2 regions of the Viridibacillus sp. NPDC093762 genome follow, and region 1 is predicted to be linked to the other one. Evidence: predicted binding sites of a transcription regulator. Region 1 holds the regulator's gene; the other holds the start of a gene.
What was found. Region 1 encodes Rex, which represses fermentation and respiration genes when NADH is low (regulators of the CRP and FNR family bind a similar motif). Its sites were predicted from a motif close to TTGTGAAATATTTCACAA; they were not measured.
Positions count from the first base shown of each region.

Region 2: a site for Rex is predicted at 13,154-13,171, ahead of ACQKM9_RS17085 (formate/nitrite transporter family protein). Genes of this name have one in related genera too.

Region 1 is NZ_JBNNUK010000014.1:84,774-94,094, reverse strand. It holds tRNA gene ACQKM9_RS16165 (tRNA-Asp) at 1-24, shown strand, start outside; gene tsaE (tRNA (adenosine(37)-N6)-threonylcarbamoyltransferase complex ATPase subunit type 1 TsaE) at 169-621, shown strand; gene tsaB (tRNA (adenosine(37)-N6)-threonylcarbamoyltransferase complex dimerization subunit type 1 TsaB) at 618-1,319, shown strand; gene rimI (ribosomal protein S18-alanine N-acetyltransferase) at 1,331-1,774, shown strand; gene tsaD (tRNA (adenosine(37)-N6)-threonylcarbamoyltransferase complex transferase subunit TsaD) at 1,774-2,793, shown strand; gene ACQKM9_RS16140 (ABC-F family ATP-binding cassette domain-containing protein) at 3,171-5,111, opposite strand; gene ACQKM9_RS16135 (redox-sensing transcriptional repressor Rex) at 5,238-5,876, shown strand; gene ACQKM9_RS16130 (twin-arginine translocase TatA/TatE family subunit) at 5,958-6,152, shown strand; gene tatC (twin-arginine translocase subunit TatC) at 6,170-6,940, shown strand; gene ACQKM9_RS16120 (CPBP family intramembrane glutamic endopeptidase) at 7,030-7,740, opposite strand; gene groES (co-chaperone GroES) at 7,927-8,211, shown strand; gene groL (chaperonin GroEL) at 8,249-9,321, shown strand, end outside.
Region 2 is NZ_JBNNUK010000016.1:71,819-87,802, forward strand. It holds gene ACQKM9_RS17015 (Ig-like domain-containing protein) at 1-2,516, shown strand, start outside; gene ACQKM9_RS17020 (DUF4184 family protein) at 2,770-3,501, shown strand; gene ACQKM9_RS17025 (hypothetical protein) at 3,616-3,849, opposite strand; gene ACQKM9_RS17030 (hypothetical protein) at 3,853-4,224, opposite strand; gene ACQKM9_RS17035 (DMT family transporter) at 4,568-5,479, opposite strand; gene ACQKM9_RS17040 (barstar family protein) at 5,672-6,157, shown strand; gene ACQKM9_RS17045 (helix-turn-helix domain-containing protein) at 6,319-6,876, opposite strand; gene ACQKM9_RS17050 (LysE family transporter) at 6,994-7,578, shown strand; gene ACQKM9_RS17055 (PLP-dependent aminotransferase family protein) at 7,796-9,133, shown strand; gene ACQKM9_RS17060 (PadR family transcriptional regulator) at 9,331-9,660, shown strand; gene ACQKM9_RS17065 (permease prefix domain 1-containing protein) at 9,657-10,055, shown strand; gene ACQKM9_RS17070 (hypothetical protein) at 10,068-10,718, shown strand; gene ACQKM9_RS17075 (TetR/AcrR family transcriptional regulator) at 10,804-11,358, opposite strand; gene ACQKM9_RS17080 (DHA2 family efflux MFS transporter permease subunit) at 11,525-12,949, shown strand; gene ACQKM9_RS17085 (formate/nitrite transporter family protein) at 13,176-13,544, shown strand; gene ACQKM9_RS17090 (GntR family transcriptional regulator) at 13,648-14,388, opposite strand; gene ACQKM9_RS17095 (MFS transporter) at 14,558-15,895, opposite strand.

The DNA.
Region 1 (9,321 bases):
GTTCGAGTCCCGTCCGGACCGCCATTTACTTTTAAATTCAAATGTAAACACAGCTAATGTAGCTGTGTTATTTTTTTATGTCTAAAAAATTTTTAACCCGTTCACTTTGAACATTTGTGATGCTTTAGGTAAACTATAGTTAATGTAAGTTTGAGAGGATAAGGTCGAATGACAATGGAGATATTGGTTAATTCATTAGAAGAAACAGAAAGTCTTGCTTTGAAACTGGCTGATTTGCTGGAAGCACAGGATACGATTACACTTGAAGGAGATCTTGGCGCAGGTAAGACAACTTTTACACAGTCTTTGGCTATGGGATTGGGAATTACACGTACAGTGAATAGTCCAACCTTTACAATTTTAAAGCAATATGAAGGTAGGTTGCCATTCAATCATTTAGATGTCTATCGACTAGCTGATAGCGATGAAGATTTAGGCTGGGATGAGTTGTTTTTCGGTGATGCTGTATCTGTAATAGAATGGGCTCATCTTATTGAACAAGATCTACCTGCTGAACGTCTAGGGATTGAAATCCATCGAATTGATGAGAATAAAAGACGATTTTTATTGAAACCAATCGGTAAGCGTTATGAACGATTGTGTGAGGAGTTAATGAAATGATTTGGTTAGGAATAGATACATCGAATTCTCCATTAGCTGTAGCCATTGTAAAAGATGGTCAAGTTGTAGCGGAGGAAGTAGCGAATATTAAATTAAATCATTCAATTGGGGCTATGCCAGCGATTGAGCGATTGTTTGAAAGAACAAAGATGAAACCAGCTGAAGTTGATGCAATTGCAGTTGGTGAGGGTCCTGGTTCTTATACAGGTGTGCGTATTGGTGTTACGATCGCTAAGACACTTGCTTGGACGCTGAAAAAACCACTAGTTGGTATTTCTAGCTTAAAGCTCTTATCAGCAAATGCAGCACTTTATAATGGAGTTGTATGCTCTATTATCGATGCGAGAAGACAAAATGTCTATGCAGGTGCTTATAATACGACGGCAGACCTAACGTCAGTAGTTGAGGATGGGCATTATAGTTTGCAAGGCTTACTTGAAAAATTAAAGGATTTAAATGAACCGGTAATGTTCGTTGGACATGATGTGGATTTATTTTGGGAATCAATTCAAGCCCAATTAGGAAATTATGCAGTACGTGCACCTTTTACATTGGATCTGCCTAGTGCTAGTCAGCTTATTCAATTGGCTTCACAACAAGAATTGCCTGATATTGAAGCAGTGCATTCATTTATACCTCAATATCGTCGTTTAGCTGAGGCTGAGGCAAATTGGATAAAAGAGCAGAAAGGTCAGTAATAGGTGAAACGATGATTACTTATCGAGAGATGACAGTGGCAGATGTACCAGCAGTGCATGCAATTGAAGTTGAAGTATTTCCATCACCGTGGACGATGGATTCTTTTTTTCATGAAATGACTACAAATACACAAGCTACCTATGTTGTTGCTGTGGACGGCACAGAGCAAATTATAGGGTTTTGTGGCATGTGGATTGTATTAGATGAAAGTCAGATTACAAATGTGGCAGTAACAGCTTCTGCTAGGGGTTTAGGAATAGGTGAAGGGCTAATGCGTGAAGCAATTCGTATCGCTCGTGAAAGGTCAGTTATCGTCATGAGTTTAGAAGTACGTGTTACAAATACAGTTGCCCAAAACCTTTATCGTAAACTTGGCTTTCAAGATGGAGGTATCCGTAAAGGATACTATACAGATAATCAAGAGGACGCTCTTGTCATGTGGGTGAATTTATAATGGAAAATCGATATATATTAGGAATCGAAAGTAGTTGCGATGAAACAGCAGCTTCTATTGTCAAAAATGGATGTGAAATAGTGTCAAATGTAGTGGCATCTCAAATTGAGAGTCATAAACGTTTTGGTGGTGTTGTACCAGAAATTGCTTCGAGACACCATGTAGAGCAAGTGACACTAGTAATTGAAGAGGCATTAGCGCAGGCTAATATGAAGCCAGAAGATTTAGATGCTGTAGCTGTAACGGAAGGTCCAGGATTAGTTGGTGCACTTTTAATTGGTATTAATGCAGCGAAGGCTTTTGCATTTGCTAATGGCCTCCCATTAATAGGCGTGCATCATATTGCAGGGCATATATATGCGAATGCTTTAATGCAGCCGATGGAATTTCCTTTACTTGCACTAGTCGTATCTGGCGGACATACAGAACTTGTTTTCATGAAGGAACATGGCTCATTTGAATTGATCGGAGAAACACGTGATGATGCTGCTGGTGAGGCTTATGATAAGGTAGCTCGCGTATTGAATATTCAATATCCAGGTGGTCCGCACATTGACCGTATGGCGCATGAGAGTGATGAAGCAGTTAAATTTCCTCGAGTTTGGCTGGAAGAGGATTCATATGATTTCAGTTTTAGTGGTTTAAAATCTGCAGTGATTAACTATAAGCATAATGCAGAGCAACGAGGTATCGAAGTGAATCCATTGCATGTTGCCAAAGGGTTCCAAGATAGTGTTGTAGAAGTATTAACAGCGAAAACATTACGAGCAGCGCGTCAGTTCAATGTGAAGCAAGTAATTGCAGCTGGAGGTGTTTCCGCTAATAAAGGTCTGCGTAAATCATTAGAAGAAACATTTGCTAATGAAGGTATTCCTTTTTATGTGCCGCCTCTTAAGCTATGTACAGATAATGCCGCGATGATTGCTGCTGCCGGTACATTTATGTTTGAAGCTGGAAAACGTAGCGATATGGGAATGAATGGACGCCCAGGTATGGAATTAATATCTTGGCATAAATAATATCACTTCTATTTACTAAAACTAAATTGTGTATGAGAAAAGATTACTTTCGTCAGAAAGTGATCTTTTTTTCATAAAATGGGAACACGGGATGAAAAATGCGAACATCCGTACTTATACACAATCTGTGGATAAGTTGTGGATAATATGTGCGTTTTCAATATATAGTATTGTCTTTTACACAACTAAATGTGTGTAAAATAAATTTATACTGTGAATAATGTGTATAACTATGTTAATATGCTGAAAATAAAGGGTTTATAATGTGTATAACCCCGTGGATAAAATACACTTAAAATTTCTTCTTGACCTATATATGGGACATGAATTGTTCTTATACGACAAAAACCGCGTGCTCATCGACACGCGGTTTTCTTTTAAAACATTTCAAGTTGTTCGTTCAGTTCAAGCCATTCCATTTCAGCTGTTTCATGCTTTTCCTTGGTTTCATCAAGCTGATGTTGAAGAGCTATTACTTTTTCGTGATCTGGGAAGATTTCTGGATCGCACAGTTGCTCTTCTATGAAACGGATTTGCTCTTCATAGTTTGCCATACTATCTTCAATCTCTCCAATTCGTCGACGAATTTGACGTTCTTTCTTTTTCGCTTCCTTATCGATTTTACCATTTGTAGTCACTTTCTCTGTAGCTTGCTCTTTTGGGAGAGGCATTGCGGCAAGTTTTTCAGCTGCTAATTCTTCAAGCTCTTTTTTCTTCTCTAAAAAATAATCATAATCACCTAAATATTCAAAGCTTCCATCAGCTGATAAATCAATAACTTTTGTAGCAATACGATTAATGAAATAACGGTCGTGCGAAACAAATAGTAATGTACCTGGATAATCGATGAGCGCATTTTCCAATATTTCTTTACTATCTAAGTCTAAATGGTTCGTCGGTTCATCTAGAATAAGGAAATTACATTTTTGAAGCATTAGTTTCGCGAGTGCAAGACGTGCTTTTTCCCCACCCGATAAATCTTGTACAATTTTACTAACGTCATCACCAGAGAATAGGAATCGACCTAGTACTGTGCGAATGTCTTTTTCGTTCATCAAAGGCCATTCATCCCAGAGCTCTTTTAAAACAGTTTTGTTGCTTGTAAGTTTTGCTTGCTCTTGGTCATAATAACCGATTTGAATATTCGTACCATAATGAATGTCTCCTGCAATCACAGGTTTGTCCTTCACAATCGTTTTTAGTAGTGTAGATTTACCAACACCATTTGGTCCAACAAGTGCGATGCGATCTTCGCGGAAAATACGCATATTAATATGTTGAGATACTAATTTCCCATCATAGCCTATCGCCACATCATTCACTGCCAGTACATCATTACCACTTTGTCGGTCGATGCCAAAGGTAAATGTTGCTGATTTCTCATCGCCATCAGGTGAATCCATCCAATCCGTTTTCTCTAGCACTTTACGTCGGCTTTGAGCCATTTTCGTTGTTGAAGCACGAGCAATATTTTTTTGGATAAAGACTTCTAATTTTGCTTTTTCATCTTGTTGCTTTTCGAATAGTTTCATATCACGTTCATAGTTTTTCGCCTTCTCATCTAAGTAGCAACTATAGTTACCTGTGAACTTTGTGACATGATGACGAGAAACTTCGTACACAATAGATACAACTTGGTCCAAGAAATAGCGGTCATGTGATACGATTAAAATAGCACCGTCATAATTTTTCAAATAGTTTTCAAGCCAGCTTAATGTTTCGATATCTAGATGGTTTGTCGGTTCATCCAAGATTAGCAAATCAGGCTTAGTTAAAAGAAGCTTTGCAAGGGCAAGACGCGTCCGCTGTCCACCAGAAAGGGCAGAAATATACTTATCATAGTCAGCTGGATAGAATTGCATACCATGCAAAACAGAGCGTGTATCGGCTTCGTATTGATAGCCACCTTGCTCTTTGAAGTCATGTTGTAACTGATCGTACTCAGCCATTACCTTAGCATAAGTTTCTGTATCCTCATACACAGCTGGGTCAGCCATTTTATGTTCTAAGTTTCGTAACTGCTGTTCTTGTTTTTTTATGGGTTCGAAAATAGTCATCATCTCTTCCCATATAGTTAGAGAAGATTCTAAACCAGCATGCTGTTCTAAATATCCTAGTCGAACATCTTTTGGCATAATGATATCACCAGAATCATATGAAAGCTGGCCCGCGATAATTTTCAGTAATGTAGATTTACCGGCGCCGTTACGGCCAACAAGTGCAACACGATCTCGATGCTGTACTTCTAGCTTAACACCACTTAAAATTTCGTCCGCAATGTAAGATTTATATAATTGATTGACTTGTAAAACAATCATTTTAGACACCTCAGTTCAATCTTAGTTTATCGGATTGCGCAGTAGGGTGCAATGAGATAACTTTACAGGAGAACAATCGTCATATAATATTGAAACGATTTCGGATTGATTGCAGGAGGAAACTGTGTGAAACACGAATCAACTAAAATTCCACAAGCTACGACGAAAAGGCTTCCTCTCTATTATCGATTTATTCAAAACTTCGCTAAAGCAGGGCAGGAACGTGTCTCATCAAAGGAATTAAGTGAAGCAATGAAAATTGAATCTGCGACCATTCGTAGAGACTTTTCTCATTTTGGAGCGCTTGGCAAAAAGGGCTACGGCTACGATGTCCAAAAAATGCTGGCGTTTTTTAGAAATATTTTAGACCAAGATGAGCGAATGAATGTAGCACTAATAGGGGTAGGGAATCTAGGAAATGCCTTTTTGAAATATAACTTTCAAAAGAATCATAATACAAAAATTGTCGTTGCGTTTGATACAAAAGCTCCACTAGAAGGTAAAATGATAAGTGGTATACCTGTTTATCATCCAGATGCATTAGAGGACAAGTTTGTTGAGTACGGAGCAGAGCTTCCTATCTTAACAGTACCATCACGTTCAGCTCAAATGATGACAGATCGTCTAGTGAAGATGAATGTCAGAGGTATATTAAACTTTACACCGATTAGAATATCAGTACCGGATTCAATCCGGGTGCATACAATTGATTTATCTATCGAGTTACAAACACTTATATATTTCATGCGAAATGATGAAGAATAACTTGAAATATTCACATTAATAAAATAGCATAATTTAGCGAAATGAGTTAAAATAATAGCATATTATGAGGAGGTGTCTGTAATGGGAATTGGCCCAGGGAGTGCTATTATCATTGGGATTGTAGCCCTACTTATTTTCGGACCGAAGAAATTACCTGAGCTTGGAAAAGCAATGGGTTCTACTCTCCGCGAATTCAAAAACGCTACTAAAGGTTTAGCTGATGACGAAGAGGAATCAAAAAAAGTCATCGAAACTAAAAAAGCAGAAGAAAAATAAGTTAGGATGTTAGTTGGATGAACAATAATGAACTAACGATTATCGAGCATATAGAAGAATTAAGAAAACGGTTATACATTGTTGCCGTTTTCTTTGTTATTAGTGTGGTTGGTAGCTTCTTTTTAGCTGAACCGTTAATACACTTTTTACAATTTAGTGATGAAGCCAAACAATTACAATTGCATTCATTTAAAGTAACAGATCCAGTTAAAGTCTATTTCCAAGTTATTTTCATTTTATCCGTTATCATAACATCACCTATTATTTTGTATCAGATTTGGTCATTCATCAGTCCAGGTTTATATGAAAAAGAACGTAGAGTAACATTGAGCTATATTCCTTACAGTGTATTACTTTTCTTAGGTGGGGTAGTATTTTCTTACGAAGTATTATTCCCTTATATTATTAAGTTTATGATGCAAATGTCTGTGCAATTAGATGTACAACAAACGATAGGAATCAATGAATATTTTCAATTTTTAATGCAAATCACCTTGCCATTCGGAGTAATATTCCAATTGCCAATAGTGATTTTATTCCTCACGCGTTTAGGTTTAATCACACCAATGATGTTGGCTAAAGTACGGAAATACGCTTACTTTATCTTACTAACCGTTGCTGCTATTATTACACCACCAGATATTATGTCTCATATGTTTGTAACATTACCACTGTGTATTTTATATGAGATTAGTATCCTTATTTCTCGCGCAGGCTACCGCAAGTACTTAAGAGCGGAACAGCAACGCCAGATTGAATATGCAAGAAACCCTTCGACTGATGAATAATCAGTTGAAGGGTTTTTTTTATGAGAAATATACATTATTTAAAATACATACAAAAAAACCTACTCAACAAAAGAGTAGGCTTGGCAATCTTACTGTCCTAAAAACTTCATAAGATCATCTTGATAAAGCTGAACTAATGTCACAAAGCCGTTTAACATCATATGAGCAATAATTGATGTAATAATACGTTGTGTCTTATGGTATAGAAATGCGAATATGAAACCGGAAATCGCATACAGTATGATGTGTGAAAAGTCGAAGTGGATAACAGCAAAGACAATTGCACTCACAGCAGCAGCGATGAAGAAATTAGTTTTTCGGAAAATTGAACCGAAAATAACACGACGGAAGATAAATTCCTCTAAAATCGGTCCAAACACTACAATTCCTATAATAGCTACTGGAGCCACATCTGCAATTTCAATTAAATTGGCTGTATTTTCTGAGCCAGTTTTTATGCCTAGGCCTTGTTCGATGAGAGCACCGACTGTTTGGCCAAAGAATACGAGGAAGAAGCCAATTATACCCCAGCCAATTGACATAGGAATGGAAGCTTTTTCACCTTTAAAAACTTGCCAAAAACCTTTGTCTCGCCTAACGAGAATGAGTGAAACGATTAGAGCAGTACCCATACTGATGAATATCCACCAACCTTGGGTCATGAGAATAGCTGTCTTTAAACTAAGGTCAGGATTCAATTTCTGTATGAGCTTGAGAAGCGGTTTCAAAAAAAGAATTGATGACAGTTGCATAATAATGTAGACAATCAAAACAAAAAACGCGGTTTTCTTAGATTTCAAATTTAAAATCCTCTCTTAAAAAAGGTGTCATCTCTATTGTAGAATACTCGCTTTCGAAAACAAAATAATTTATGCTTCTTACTTGCAAAAAAAGACGGAATTCTTTATTATAAGAATTGTGTTAGCACTCATGACTTAAGAGTGCTAATAAAATATAAATTCCACATTTCTAGGAGGTTGTTTCACTTGTTAAGACCATTAGGTGATCGCATTATTATCGAATTAGTCGAAGTAGAAGAAAAAACAGCATTCGGCATCGTTCTTCCAGACTCTGCAAAAGAGAAACCTCAGGAAGGTAACGTTATCGCAGTAGGTACTGGCTTCTTGACTGACAGTGGTACAACTGTTCCACTTAACGTAAAAGAAGGAGATCGCGTTATCTACTCTCAATACGCTGGTACAGAAGTAAAATATGAAGGTAAAGAATATTTAATTTTACGCGAAAGCGATATTTTGGCTATTATCGGCTAATAACTGAAACTAAAAACTATTCGGGGGGTACGCATCAATGGCAAAAGATATTAAATTTAGTGAAGAAGCACGTAGCTTAATGCTTCGTGGTGTAGATAAATTAGCAGACGCTGTTAAAGTAACATTAGGACCTAAAGGACGTAACGTAGTTCTAGAAAAAACTTTCGGTTCACCACTAATCACAAACGATGGTGTAACGATCGCAAAAGAAATCGAGTTAGAAGATCCATACGAAAACATGGGTGCAAAACTTGTATCTGAAGTAGCTTCTAAAACTAATGAAATCGCTGGTGACGGTACTACTACTGCAACAGTTCTTGCGCAAGCAATGATCCGTGAAGGATTGAAAAACGTTACAGCTGGTGCTAACCCAGTCGGCATTCGTAAAGGTATCGACAAAGCAGTTGCTACAGCTATTACTGAACTACAAACTATTTCTAAACCAGTTGAAAACAAAGAAGCTATCGCTCAAGTAGCAGCTATCTCTGCAGCTGACGAAGAAGTAGGCGAATTAATCGCAGAAGCTATGGAACGCGTTGGTAACGACGGCGTTATCACTATTGAAGAGTCAAAAGGCTTCACTACTGAACTTGATGTAGTAGAGGGTATGCAATTCGATCGTGGTTATGCATCTCATTACATGGTGACTGATACAGATAAAATGGAAGCTGTCCTAGACAACCCATATATCTTAATCACTGACAAGAAAATCGCTAATATCCAAGAAATCTTACCAGTACTTGAACAAGTTGTTCAACAAGGTAAACCACTTTTAATCATTGCTGAAGACGTAGAAGGCGAAGCACTTGCTACATTAGTAGTGAACAAACTACGTGGTACATTCAATGCAGTAGCAGTTAAAGCTCCTGGATTCGGTGACCGTCGTAAAGCTTTATTAGAAGATATCGCAATCCTAACTGGTGGACAAGTAATCACTGAAGATATCGGTTTAGATCTTAAACAAACTTCAATCGATATGCTTGGCCGCGCAGCGAAGGTTGTTGTAACTAAAGACCACACTACAGTAGTAGAAGGCGCTGGCGAAATCGGTTCTATCGAAGCTCGCGTAGGCCAAATTCGTGCACAATACGAAGAATCTACTTCTGAATT
Region 2 (15,984 bases), on a different contig from region 1:
CTAAAGCAGCTGAAAAAGTAACACAGCTTAATTTTACACCCTTTGATACAGAACTAGATAAAGATCATGATATTCTTTACATGACAGATTTGGGGAGTAAAACAATTTATGCACACTATTATAAAACTGGGCAAATAAAGTCGCTGAATCTCCCTTATGCAGCGGAACGATTAACATTACGAAACGGTATACTTTATGTAACACAGATGAAACAAAGTCATACAGATTCTACAGGAAGTCCAAATACCGGAGCAATTGCCGCTATTAAGACAAACGATTTTACAATTGATTATATCCTGGATGTTGAAACGGATCCATATGATATTGCAGTAGATAAAGATAACTATTTATACATAACCCCAGGTTCAGGGCAACATAATAACATGCTCGTATATAATTTAGCTACAAAACAGCGTGTGGAAAATACAAAAAACACAGCTATTTATGAACAATCGACTGTGGTCTACAATGAAGAATTATCGAAACTTTATACAATTTCTAAAGGTATCACACCCACTGATATCTACGCGAAAGAAATAAATCACGGGATTATTACAGCAAGCTATGACTCACCTTATCATGGGGATTATGCAATAAATCAAACATCAAATTTAACTCCTGATGGATTAAGCCTATATAATCTAGGAACTGCGTATAGTTTAACATCAGTCAAGTCTGGTGATATGACATATAAACTTGGCTTTGATGAACGTTACGACGATTTCGCCTTTAATGACCAATTAACATTTGCCGCAAGTCGATCATCAGGGATTGATGTTTACGCTTATGATACAAATGATTTCCTATATACGCTTTATGGTACGAAGCGAGTAAAAAAAGTGTTCGTAAATGATGGACTAATTGCAATCATAGAAGATGGCAAGGCTAAATACTCCATTCTCTATAATGAAAATCTTCAATCCAATCCCATGTCAATTACAAAGTCAACATTTGAAGCTAAAAATAGCTATAACAATACTATTATTGAGAATTTGCAAGACGGTGCCAAATATTTACCACTAAACAGCACTTTTAAAATGTACTTCAACCAAAAAATATCTGAAATCAATCCTGACAAGATTACACTTAAAGATGCCAGTGGAGAAGTACCACACACTGTCACTGTAAATAAGAATGTCGTAACAGTTCAACCTAAAGAACTGAAATATTTCACTGATTACACACTTACCATTACTGATGGTGCAGTAGTAGGCTATCAAGGTGCAACACAAGACACTACTACTAGCTACCATTTCACTACAAAAGCATTACCAACATCAGGCCTAACTTTATCAGTGAACGATGATGCTGCACCTGCTAAATATATTTTCACAGCATCTGCCGCACAAGGAAGCAACATCGAATATCAATTTTCGGTTGCAACATCAGGTTATTATACAGTTGTTCAACCATTTAGCAGTTCTCGTAACTTCATTTGGCAACCTACACGTTCAGACAGTTATACTATTAAAGTAGATGCACGTAGCAAAAACTCTGGTAATCTATCTGACACCTATTCATTGAAAAGTATAACTGTTGTAGATCATGAATTACCAAAAATCACAACTACAACGACTAGCTATGATAAAAATCTAAATACCGTCACCGTCTTCATTCAGGCTATAGACAATATTGGTATTCGTTCGATTACATTGCCGAATGATAAGGTTGTAAACAGTGACAAAGCAACATTTACAGTAAGTAAAAACGGGAGCTATTTTGTAGAGGTTGAAGATTTATTCGGTAATGTACGAACTGAAGAAATCTGTGTCAACGACATTGATAATGCACCTCCAACACTTACAGTTAAACCAAACACAACAAAACCAACTAAAAAGAATGTCACATTAACAATTAATGCAACTGATAATGTAGGTATAAAAAAACTTACATTACCAGATGGGTCAATATTAAAATCTAGCACTGCTACTTTTACTGCTACAAAAAATGGCACGTACAAAGTCGTTGCAGAAGATTATGCAGGCTTTAAAAAGACCTATAAATATACCGTTTCTAATATTTACAAACAAGCACCGAAAACTCCAGTAGTTCATACTCTTGGAGATGCGGATGTAATGATTTCTGGTACAGCAGAACCATATGTAGATTTCGTCTTAAAAATACCTGGTAAAAAAGCAATGGTAACATGGACATCTGATGATGGTACATTCAAGTTTTACATTCCTCGACAAAAAGCAGGTGCAAAAGTAACATTTTATGCTAAAAACCCACTTGGGCAAACAAGTAAAATGAAAACGATTATTGTGAAGGATACTACGCCACCCCCAGTATCAAATATATCGATTACATCGGCATCTATGATAAATGTAAAATCTGAAAGCAGTGCAACAGTATACATTTATAACGGCAAAAAGTTAGTGAAGAAAACCACAGCGAAAAAATCAGGCTATGTACGTGTACAAATACCTCGCCAAAAAGTAGGCACTACATTATCGATCTATGCAAAAGATAAAGTAGGTAATAAAAGTAAAGTGAAGAAATTTACAATAAAATAACGCATAAAAAGGAAGTGATATATATTACTTCCTTTTTTCTTGCTTCTATTAGTGGAGATTACTTATTGTTTAAGAACTGTGATAGTTAGATATAAAACTTACAATTTTCATAATTTACAAAGCTTTTTCTAGCAACTCTTATTTCCATAGAAAAACTACTTAACTATTCCTGCTTCCTAATATTAGTAATATACTTCACTTGTTATTCATGATACGATTTGGTCTTGATTATCTTATAGGAAGTGTTTATTTTATGCCTTTGACTTTTGCTCACCCAGCAGCTGTACTACCCTTTTATAGGAATAATAAATATATTAATTTTTCAGCAATGGTAATAGGAAGTATGGCTCCAGATTTTGAATATTTTTTAAGAGGTAGACCATATGGTGATATTGGTCATACCCTTTTAGGTTTTTTCTACTTTAATTTACCTCTCGCTTTGGTAGTTTATCTTGTATATCACTTATTTATCCATCAAACTTTTTCTACTCATCTACCTAAGTTCTTACAAGGATTTCATACTAGAAACATTGTTACTGATTACAAATTCAAACCCATTGTTTGGATCTATTCGACTCTATTTGGGATGCTAACACATGTACTTTGGGATTCATTTACTCATATTAGTGGATTCATGGTAGCAAGGATTCCCTTGCTCACTAATTCTATTAATTTTAATGGTTTTAGTTTTCCAATTTTCAAAGTAATACAACATACAAGTACACTATTCGGATTAATTTTAATAAGTGGTTTATTTATTATAAAATCGTATTTAAATAAAAGTGACTTAATCGTACTTATTAGTGTTCGTCACAAACTTAGTTATTGGACACTTATCTTCATTTCTACACTTGCCCTATTTTTAATGTGGAACATACTGAATAATGTTTCTTTCAAGAATTATGGTACTCTAGTTGTTCGAGTAATAGATTCATCTTTCTTAAGCTTATTAATAGTTTCGATCTATTTTAAGTATAGAAAATAGGAAACGTTCCCATATAAATACTTTTTAAAAAAGATGACTCAGGCGGATAGCCGAAGTCATCTTTTTAACATTAAATCTAATAAGCTCTTTAATAATCTATCCGTTCTTTTGAAACTACTTTTGTTTCTCTACAATAACACCTTCAAATGCTAATTTATAAATCGCTAAAATATCTTCTTTTAGCAATGATAGTGGACTTCTAGCTAGAATACGTTTTTGTTCAATCGCATCATTTGTAAGTCCTTCTAAAGCATCTTCCGTAATATTAAAGCCTTTTAAAGTAGATAGCATGTTAACATCCTCTACAAGACGTTTTAACTCAATTACACATTTAATTGTAATATACATAGCTCATTTCCCTACTACAAACCCAACTACACGATTGTTATCTTGGTTAATCAAAACTTCTGGTAAACCAGTAACGGCATATGAGTTGTTTTTGAAAGTTACTTTATATACAACTTGCCCAATATCTTTTGGATCAGAAATTTCATCCGATGCATCGACTAAATAGTCTGTAATACTGGCTGTACCAACTTGGATTGTTTCTGAAGTTCCACAATTATTTTTGATAAGATAATCTATTGCTACTTGAGTTACATTTATTTTAATATCATTTGATAATTCAAATGACACATCAATACGCTCTTCATCACTAGCACATCCGAATAACATGATTGATAAGCAAAAGAAAACGATGGTATTTATCATTTTCCGTTTCAATAAAACTCCCCTTTTTTCAAACGTATTTTAAACAAAGGCATAAAAGCTAATGTCATCATATTTTTTTGTAGATAATTGAAATATTGATAATTACTCATATTAGACTATGCTTCAATAGTTGATATCATATGTATAAAATGATTGGAATATAAAAGAGCAGCGACATAATATCGCTGCTCAATAAGAAATTACAATTTTCCACCTTGTTTTTTATAAATTTTTATATCAGTAGGTTATTGATACATAATTGATAAAGTTTACAGTTTTTTGATATCAACGAAGCCGATTGAGGTTTGAATTATTAGTACTGGTCATATGTCTCCTACTATACACTTTTTTAACCTCAATCCTTTTTTACCACTCTCCCAAAATAATTCGTCCCTATGACTCCCATTATGATCACTAATGCTCCTACTAAATGATAATAGTGAAATTCCTCTTGTAGAAAAAGAACTCCCGCTAAAATCGTAATGAGCGTCGCAACATTACTGAAAACACTCATTTTAGATGCAGCCATTTTGGATAAGGCATAATTTGATAAAAACGAAGTAATAAGTGAAGAAAGAATACCTAAATAAACAATGGCTAAAACAAAATCTAAATGCATAATTGGTTTGAAGAATTGTTTCGTAGTACCATTGATAACATTCATACTAATGGCTATTCCGTTAAAACCTATAAATCCAAAAAGTGTCATTATATACGTTAAAGTAAACAATGAATACTGTTGCGTTAACTTTCTTGCAAATACATTATAAAGTGCTGATGTAATGGCTGATAACAAGATAAATCCACTTCCAATGAAGCTAACCTTAGCTGTCCCTACCCCGTTCATCATGAAAATAAAGATGACCCCAAGTACTGATAAGCTAACGCATATTAGCTGTTTAAATGAAGTTTTTTCTTTCAAGATTAAACTAGCTAACAGTAATGTAAAGATCGGAATGGTAGCTTGAATAATGCCTGCTTCTGAAGAAGAAGTACGCGCTAGACCAAACACTTGGAAAGCAAAAAATAAAATAGGATAAAGTAATGCTAAAGGAAGTATTCTCTGCAAATCCTTCCATCCAATTTGTAATTTATTTTTACTAAATAACAGAAAAATCGTTGCTACAATCCATGCAACTGTAAAACGATGTGCCAGTGTATCTAATGGACTTGCCACCGTTAGTGCAATTTTGACAAACATAAAGGAAAGTCCAATTATAAGGGCATATATAATTGCTGCGATATATGCTTTTTTCATTTCTTTCATACGATATTACCTCTTTTCGATTAGTCCGGCCGGTACAACTATCGTATTAAAAAACACATATTTATACGACTACAAAAAAACACATCTGTACCGATACAGATTGAATTAACCAAAAAAGTATTCTACAATAATTTTTAGTAACATAGACCGGATAGTCCAAGAAGAAAAATTGAAATTGGTAGGTGCAAAATAGTGGGTAAACTGGAGAAATGGCGTGAACTTATACAAAATGGCAGTATTATTTTGTTTTGGGATACAAAGATTTTGGAGCGGAATTTAAAACAATTAGAACGTGATGGTTTTGAAATATATAGTTTTGATTGCATCCTTTGGAATGAGAAAAATTTTCACGAAGAGCTTGCAAGTACTCTTCATTTCCCTGATTACTATGGTGAAAATTTAAATGCTTTTAATGATTGTTTATCAGACATAGTACCTAAGAAAACAGGTTTTATTTTAACTTTTAAAAATTATGATGTTTTCACGAATAGGTATCCTGACATTGCCTATGATATTTTAGATATTATCCAATTAAATGCTTGGAGAAACCTTATTGAAGGTAACGTTTTACTGGGATTTGTTCAATCAAATGATGGGAATTTCTCTATGCCACCGGTAGGCGGGATGTCTCCCGAATGGAATAGTGATGAGTGGCTCGAAAAAAATAGAGAACTGTGACACATATTCAATTAAAAAAGGACCATTTAAATTGGTCCTTTTTTTTATTAATCAAATATCAACAATATTATTTATCAAAAAAGTTTTCAAAACTAATATTTTGAAAAAATACTAATAAGTTGTTACGTCTACTTTACTAAAGCTCTGTTGAAAAAGCTTAGTTAGGTTGTTGGATAATAAATCGTCATACTCAATCGTGTTAAAGTGTCCCCCGAATTACAATATGTGTGAGGTCTATCAGCCTTAAATCTGATTGAGTCACCACTTTTTAAAATATAACTACTGTCACTTACACTTATCGTTACTTCTCCATCAAAAACTGTGATAAATTCCTCAGTTCCCTCTCTATGAGAATCAGAGCTTAATGCCCCTTCTTGTTCTATTTCAACCGAGTAAACTTCAAAGCGTCTATCCTCTTGGAAAGGAAATGAGGGATAGACTCTATAACGTCCATTGTCTTCAGACAATACTTGAATTTCACTTTTTAAAACAACTTTAGTATCTGGTTGAGGATTATTTATTAGTGAAGTAAAGGATATCTTTAATCCATTAGCTATTTTCCAAATAGTTGTTAGAGTTGGACTTGATTCTCCTCTTTCTATTTGTCCTATCATCGTTTTACTTACTCCACTTAGTTGAGAGACCTTTTCCAAACTTAATTTTTCCTTCTCTCTGATTGCTTTTAAATTCTTTGCAAGAATAAGTTGTATTTCTTCCATAAACTCACTCCTATTTCATGTACAATATAACGACCTTTATGTATAATAAAAAGCATACAGTCGTTATATTGGTTATTTCGAACATTATAACACACAAATTTAAAAGGAGGTCCCTAATTGCCTATATTTTCATTTTTATTATTTGTTTTTATTTCCAGTTTCACTCCAGGTCCCAATAATATCATGGCAATGGCATTTTCGAATAAACATGGTTATAAAAACACCCTTAAGTTTTGTTTAGGAGTAGGTGTTGGATTTTTTGTCATCACATTAATGTGTACTTTTTTAAATAACATCCTTTTAAGTGCTTTGCCAATAATTGAACTTCCTTTGACGATTTTTGGTGTAGCTTATATGTTATATTTGGCTTATAAAATCCTTACTAATAAGGGTCTTAACGGTGGAAATAATGAAGGTAATAGTAACGGTTTTTTCATAGGTATCTTGTTACAATTTGTTAACCCAAAAGGTATTCTTTTTGGCATTACAGTAGTATCAACTTTCATAATCCCTTATTACAATTCGTATTTCAGCTACTTTCTTTTCTCATTATTTTTAGGAATGGTCGGTGTAATGAGTACATTTAGTTGGAGTTTATTTGGTTCGATTTTTCAAAAGCACTTATTACAATACAGGCAACAATATAATATAGCTATGGCAGTTTTATTGGCATATAGTGCTTTTTCAATTCTTATCAAATAGAATATTAGTAGAATGATATGTTTTCATATATATAAGCGATTTCATTCGGTCGCTTTTTTGGGGTAGAGGCTAACTACATGTTTATTCAAATTCGAGAGATATTCAACTACCGTACAAACAATGCGGAATTTCAATATTACTTCTTCAATTTTTGATAACTTTAATATATTTCAAAACTTTTTTGTTCGTTAAGTTCAAATATGCAAGGAGGTACAACATGCTCAAATATGAATCAATTTATCATGATCTTTGCGCAAGGATACATAATGCTGACTTGCCATCTGGTGCAAAGTTACCGTCAATTCGCCAATTAGCACAACAGTTTTCTTGCAGTAAAAGTACTATTCTCACAGCATTACAAAAACTTGAAGACCATCATTTAATTTATGCTATTCCGAAAAGCGGCTATTACGTCGTAGACCATCAAATTGCACAAAAACCAACTTCAACTAATATAATGGATTTCGCCACTTCATCACCAACATGGCATGCATTTCCATATCAAGATTTTCAGCATTGCATGAACAAAGCCATTGATACATATCAAACAGATTTATTTAAATATGGTACAGCTAAAGGATTACCCTCATTAATCTCAGAGGCAAAGAAATTATTAGAATCGTATCAAGTATTTACAGATAACAGCAATATCTTTATTACTTCAGGTGTACAACAAGCACTGTCCTTGCTTAGCCTTATGCCCTTCCCTAACAACCGCAAAACTATACTAGTAGAACAACCAAGCTATCATTTATATATGGATTTTCTAAAAACATACAATCTGCCTGTTATCGGTATAAAACGCTCTACAAATGGCATTGATTTAACAGAACTAGAACAGCTCTTCCGTAAGAATGAGATTAAGTTTTTCTACACAATGCCACGTTTCCATAACCCTTTAGGTACTTCTTATAGTAAAAAGGAGAAAGAAGCGATTCTTCATTTGGCCAACCAGTATGATGTCTATATTGTTGAAGATGACTTTTTAGCTGATTTTGAGTACAAATCCAAACGTGATCCAATGTTCGCAATGGATACTCATGACAGGGTCATCTATTTAAAAAGCTTTTCTAAAATCATGTTTCCTGGACTACGCATTGGATTTGCCATTTTACCGAATGTATTAATCAACATTTTTCAACAACATAAAAACACGACCGATATTGACAGCTCTATGATTTCACAAGCTGCACTTGAGCTTTATTTAAAAAGTGGAATGTTTGAAAGGTATCGTGCACAAGTACATGAAAACTATCATAAACGCGGGAAAATTCTTCAACACTCGATAAAAACACATTTACCTATGTGTCCAGCTTCTTCAGAAATATGCATGCATAGCCATATCATCTTCCCCAAAAAAGTAGATTTGAATCGAATAATTCAATATTTAAGCCACAAACAAATTTTGTTTAACCCAATTGACGATAACTATTTAGCCGACTTTTATCGTGAGCGTATTTTAAAAATCAATGTATCAACGATAGAAGATGAGAAAATTGATGATGGGATTAAAGAAATTGCTTATACATTAAACAATCTGGATAACTACTTTTAGCGATACTGAAACAATACCTTCATGGTTTTGTTTCAGTTTTTTTGTATAATACGCAGTTAAAAAACCTGTTTATATAGTACTCCTAGTATAGAAATCATCTACAAAAATTGTTTTTTTAAAATTACTTTGACAGATAGAGTACTTTTTTGCTAACATTACTCTATCAGGTAGAACAATAATATCTAAGCAGGTGAATTATGGTTAGAAGCGATATCATTCGTGGACACTTGGATTCAATTATTTTACGTCTGATTCTAGAGAAAGATCGATATGGTTACGAAATATCTCAGGAAATTAGTTTACGTACAAATAATCGTTTTCAAATTAAAGAAGCAACTTTATACGCCGTGTTTCAACGATTAGAGAAAAAAGAACTGATTGAAGCATATTATGGGGATGTCTCCCATGGAGGAAAAAGAAAGTATTACCGTATTACCACTTTAGGAAAGGCATATCTAAAAGAGCTTGTATACGAATGGACTGAAGTGAAGGAAATTATCAACTTGTTTATGGAGGGTTTAGAATGAAGAAATTGAAAAATCATATTGATGAATTATTTAAAGACATTCCTAGCAATAAAGAAACAGAGATGGTTAAGCAAGAAATTATACAAAACCTCGAAGAAAAAGTGTTCTATTTAATGGAACATGGAAAAGAAGAAGAAGATGCAATTAATAAAGCCATAGTTGAATTTGGAGATATTGAAGAATTAAAAAAAGAATTGGGTGTGAAGCAGCCTGCCAAGAAAAACATGGCTAGATTAAATTTAGAGTTTTCCTTTTGGGGAAGTGGTTTAATAATTGTCTTTTTTATTTTTATCAACCTGTACTATACCCCAAATACAATTTGGGCAATCTATCCAATCTTCGCTATTTTATGGTGGCCTCTATCAATGTACTTCGTATGGTCACGTAAGAAATGAGGTAAATAGAAAATGAAAAATTACATTAGCTTTGCAGCAGCTGGAAGCATGATGACTATTCTATTTTTAGGAATCACCAATTATATAACATCACCACATGATATCTGGTTTATATATCCTAGTTTACTTCTTATACTGTGGCCAATTACCCTTTACTTCATGTCTAAGAAAATGTACAAACAACATTCGATTTTCTGTAGTATTATGTTGATTTCCTTCCTTATGATTGAAAATTATTTATATTCACCAAATCATTTATGGTTTTTGTACGCTGTTTATCCAATTTTATGTTGGCCTATCCTCATGTTTTTAGGAGATAAAGCTAAATCTATAAAAATCTCAATTATATTCTGTGCAACCACGATCATCTATTATTCAATTCTAAACATTATACTCTCACCACAATATCCATGGGCTATTTACCCTGCTTTCTTAATAATGTGGTGGCCATTAGCTTTATATCATGCTAAGAAAAGAACTTTCGTAGCGTTTTCTATTTACGCAAGCATACTAATTAGTATCTTTTTCATAACAGTAAATTTTGTCTCCTCCCCTGGAACAATATGGGCTATTTACCCAATCTTTTTAGTGATGTGGTGGCCACTTAGCATGTACTTTTATGTTTATAAAAGGAAAATATACAAAGATATTAATGAACATTAATTATTGACTATCACAATCTGTATGCTAAAAAGGCGCCAATTTACTTGGCGCCTTTTTGTATATACTGTTTATTATTGTATTTCACTTATAACGGCTTCTTTTTGTACATTGAGGTAATTTGTTTAGCAACATATTCTGAACTATATTGAATTCCATCCTTTATCCACCAATTAATAATTCCTAAAAGAGATGCTGCAATGATCTCCAAAGCTACAGTATTCTCTGTAGTGGCAATGTTTCTTTCACTCCGTCGCATATGTATTACGTTTTTCAAAAATTCAAATAATTTGTTTTTAAACTCGGTGCGCTCTATAAATACAGCAAAAATCTTCCGATATTCATATATAAAATCTAAAAATCCTAACAAATATTCCTGCTTATCTAAATTCTTCATTTGGAGTAATGGTTCAGTTTTCGACGACAGTTCGTCGAAGATTTCTTGTACAATTTGACGTAACAGATCGTTAATATCCTCATAATGCAAATAAAATGTGGCACGATTGAGCTCCGCACGATTTGTAATTTTTTGTACAGTCAGTTGTGCAACATCCTGATTTTCGGAAAGTAACGAAAACACCGCATCTTTCAACATTTTTTTAGAGCGCAATGCCCGTGGATCTTGTTTTTTTTGTATAGACATTTTATCCCTCTTTATCGATTATCATTTATTTAATCAACAAAAATTATCATTTCGTTGTTTAGTCGACAAATTCATTAATAGTGTGAATAGGCAACTTATTTTAATACTGTTATCATTTATTTTATCGACTATGTGTCAATTAAGCAATGAAGAGAGGATTTCATAAATGCTACAAACGAATAAAGAAATCAATAAAGGAATATTATTAACGGTTTTAATTCTTGGTTGCTTTTTATCAACATTGAATCAGACTTTATTAAATGTTGCCTTAAGTAGTTTAATGGATATTTTTAAGGTTTCGGCCACAACGGTACAATGGCTTGCAACGGGCTTTATGCTCGTGAATGGTGTTTTAGTACCAACAACTGCTTATTTAATGAAACGTTTTACGACTCGTCAATTATTTTTGAGCGCAATGCTACTTTTATTAATTGGTTCCATTATCTGTGCTTCAGCACCAAGCTTTGGCGTGCTTTTAGCTGGACGTATGATCCAGGCTGCAGGTGCAGGGATAATAATGCCTCTAATGATGGGAGTCGTATTAATTATTTTCCCAGTTGAAAAACGCGGCAGTATCATGGGCCTATTAGGATTAGCCATAATTTTCGCGCCTGCGATTGCACCGACGTTATCAGGTTTTGTCATTGAATACTATTCTTGGCGTTGGTTATTTATTGGACTTTCTGTACTTGTAGTAATCGTTATTTTACTTGCATTGAAATATTTAATGAATGTATCTGAAACATCTAAGCCGAAGCTTGATGTTTTCAGTATTATCTTATCAACGATTGGGTTTGGTTTGATTCTATACGGTTTTAGTAATGCTGGTAGCAAAGGTTGGAGCGATATCGTTGTTATTCTTTCCTTAGTATTAGGATTAATTATTACAGCTTTTTTCTGTATTCGACAAATCCATTCAGAGGATCCCCTGTTAAATTTAACTGTCTTTAAAAATAAAGTATTTACAGCAACTTCTCTGATCAACGTGTTAATTACGATAATAATGTATGCGGATATGATTTTACTGCCAATTTATTTGCAGAATGGCCGAGGTTTCACAGCATTTGATGCTGGTCTATTGTTATTACCAGGAGCCCTTGTGAATGCTTTTATGTCACCTGTTACAGGTAAATTATATGACCGATTTGGTGCAAAGCCTTTGTTTATTGTTGGTTTAATGTTTATTATCCCTTCCATGTGGGCTGTAACGGATTTAACAGAATCCACAACTTATTTGTATTTAATGATACGGACAATTTTCCTTCGCATCGGTTTAAGTTTTCTTACAATGCCTTTGAATACTGCAGGACTTAATGCTTTACCAAAAGAACTTGGAACACATGGCTCGGCGGTCAATAATACCGTTCGCCAATTAGCTGGAGCAATCGGAACTGCGGTAGTAATTACGATTTATACGGCGCAGTCTGCAGACCATGCCCTTACAATTGGGCAGGAGAATTCAGGAGCTAGTTCTGATATGATTCGAACAGCAGCTTCCATTTTAGGCTCAAGTGATGCTTATTATTTCATGACAATTTTAGCTATTATAGCGCTAGTTTTCACCCTATTTGCGCCATCAAAAAATAAATAAAATGTTAAAAAAACCGCTTCTTGTATATAAGGATAGATATTGAGATTTGGACATTATTCTATATCAAAAAACACCCTGTTCAATTTTTTTGAACAGGGTGTTTTTGATTAAACTATTTCATCACGATAGAGTTCTCTAAATATCTAAAAAGATAGATCGATTGATAATTCTTCACCGTTAATCATGAAAGACTTTATATTTTATTTATGAAGGATTTCTCATTTCGATACTATTCAGTGTTGCAAAGGGAAAGACATTAGTGCCATCATTTGAATTGTTCTTCCGTGGCGTTCTTTGTAATTGGCTTGTTTGCCTTGCCTTTTTCCTTCCTTATTCAGTTAAGGGTGATGGACCCAAAATAGCCATGATGATATTATTTGTTTTTTGCTTTTTTATTTCTGGATATGAACATAGCATTGCCAATTTAGTTACCTTTTCTATTTCAATTGCAACTCAACATCCAGATGCAGTTACCATAGCTGGAATTGTTCATAATATTATTCCTGTCACAATCGGAAATCTTATCGGAGAAACATTGTTTATGGCCTCCATGTACTATTATGTAAACAAACCCTTTATGGAAGATGATGAATAAAAAAATAGCCTCTTTAAGTTACTTACAGAGGCTTATCATTTTCTTATTCAAATTTTACTACATGTGTACTGCGGCTAACTTGACGTAGGAACAAATACAAATTCTACTTTACAGCATTTATTCTTAAATGACTAAATTCTTTAGGTATATAGTATTTATTATATACTAATGGATATTCCTCATGAATAAAAACGCTCTCTAACAATAAATCACAGTTTTCTCCACCAACTACTTTATGTTTCTGTGATGCGGTATGAACAGAACTGGAACGCTTTATGTCAATCGTCGCTCTATTTGCAAGCTCATAAATTCGGGTTTCAAGCATCTCTAATAATTGATCGTTATCTTGTAAATCTAAGTTCAATTCGGATATTGCTTCAATTGCCATAAAAGTAAAGGAATAAGCTACAACTTCCCCTTCACTCTTATACCAACGCTCAAATGCAACAACTGCTGCAGATTTCCTACATAATACTTGCTGAGTATATTCACTATCCAAATCAATTCTAAAACTCATTTCAACATCATCAATTTGTTTCGTATGAGATTTATATATGGGATTCCCTATTTTCTCTAAGCCAATTTTCGGATAATTCGTTGAAATCTTTGTAATGTAATTCCCTTTACCGTGTACCCTTTTCACCAATCCATCATCTTGTAAAAGAGAAAGAGACTGCCTTAATGTCATTCTACTGACTTTGAACATTTTTGCTAATTCGGGCTCGGCTGGCAATTTGCTTTCTGGCAAAAACGTACCCTTCATAATTAGCTTGTACAATTCATCATACACAGTAATATACAACGGTTTTTTCCTATCTTGCATGTTTGCGATTTTGAATTCCATCTTTTCACACACCTATACTATTTTCAAATCATGGAGCATCTTCTAATTATTCCCTCTAATATGTATTATAACATTTATTTAAAGCTTATTATATCGTTGTATTCCTCAAAAATTTAGAAAAAAATGTGTCACAGTTTTAGCTGTGACACATTCAATTACAAGATCTAACTTAATTTGCTTTTAAAATTTTCCCTAATAGCATCCAGTATAATCCAAGGGCAACTACTACAATAACTGTAAGTGCAATTAAAATAGTTGAAATGTTGGTTTTATCAAGCATTGCAGCTGTGTAAGACATACCGATAGAACCAGCTACATTTATTGTTAAGTTGTAGAAACCAATTGCTGTACCTGATTTTTCTTTAGGAATCGAACTAATACAAGTATCAAGTAAAGGTGCATACATCAAGGCAAATGAACCTGAGAATATAACCATAGAAAGTACATAAATAACAACAGAGCTTTCAGTAAATAATCCTGGAATGAACAGTGCAACTGCGATACCACATAATGCGATTAGCGTTGCTTGTTTACTGCTTAAAACATTACCAATCTTTCCAGAAAGGGCACCAATAATAACTGATATCACATATCCTGGGATTAGTAACAGTGAAATCATATCTAGTTTTAAATCATATATTCTTTCTAAAAAGAATGGGAACACGAAAATATAACCTAATTGTACTGAGTAAATAACAAATACAATTGGTAGCGTACGAATGAAACGTTGGTTCTTGAAGAAAGTCACATCAATTAATGCTTTTGAGCTCTTACTGATGTAGGTTAAGAATAGACCCAATGCAACCGCAAAACCAATTAGGTATAGCCAGTTAAAGTCTGATATATATAACATAACTGTTGTAGCAATTGCTGCGATTAAGAATAATCCAATTACGTCAACATTAACCTTTCTAGACTCTTCCTTAGGTAATAACTTCAAGATGAATGGAAGAATAGCGATTGATAATAAAGCAATTAAGAATAAAGTTGTCCAGTGGAAGTAAGTAGAAATAAATCCACCTGTTAAAGAACCAATTAACAATGACATTGCATAACTACTTGTACTCAATCCTAAGAATTTTTTTTGTTCATCTTTAGGTAAGTGTTTTGTAACATAAATTACATACAATGTTTCCGCAGATGCTAAACCAGCTGTTTGAATAATTCGTCCAAAAAGAATCATTGCAAAATTGTCTTTAAATAGATATCCAATTATCGATCCGACACAGATAAAAATAATACCTGCACTTAAGAGCGTACGGATATTAATTGAGTCTGCTAACGAAGCGTAAACTACTGCCCCAATACCAATTACTAGACCAGCTAATGTTGCTTGCCAACTGACTGTAGTTGCTGAAATCCCAAGGTCTTTTGCGATGTCTACAGATACGAGTTTAAACGAGTTATCAATAATCAATGCAAAAAGGAAGAAAACCAGAATAACCGGTACGGCTTTTTTTGCATTAAAATTTTGATTTTCTGATGCATTTTTATTTATTGCTTCCATTTTAACGCTCTCCTTCTCGAAATATTTAATATTTTTTAGATTTTTTTGACGATGAAATATTCTGTGGGTTGAGGAAAATTAGACAACTT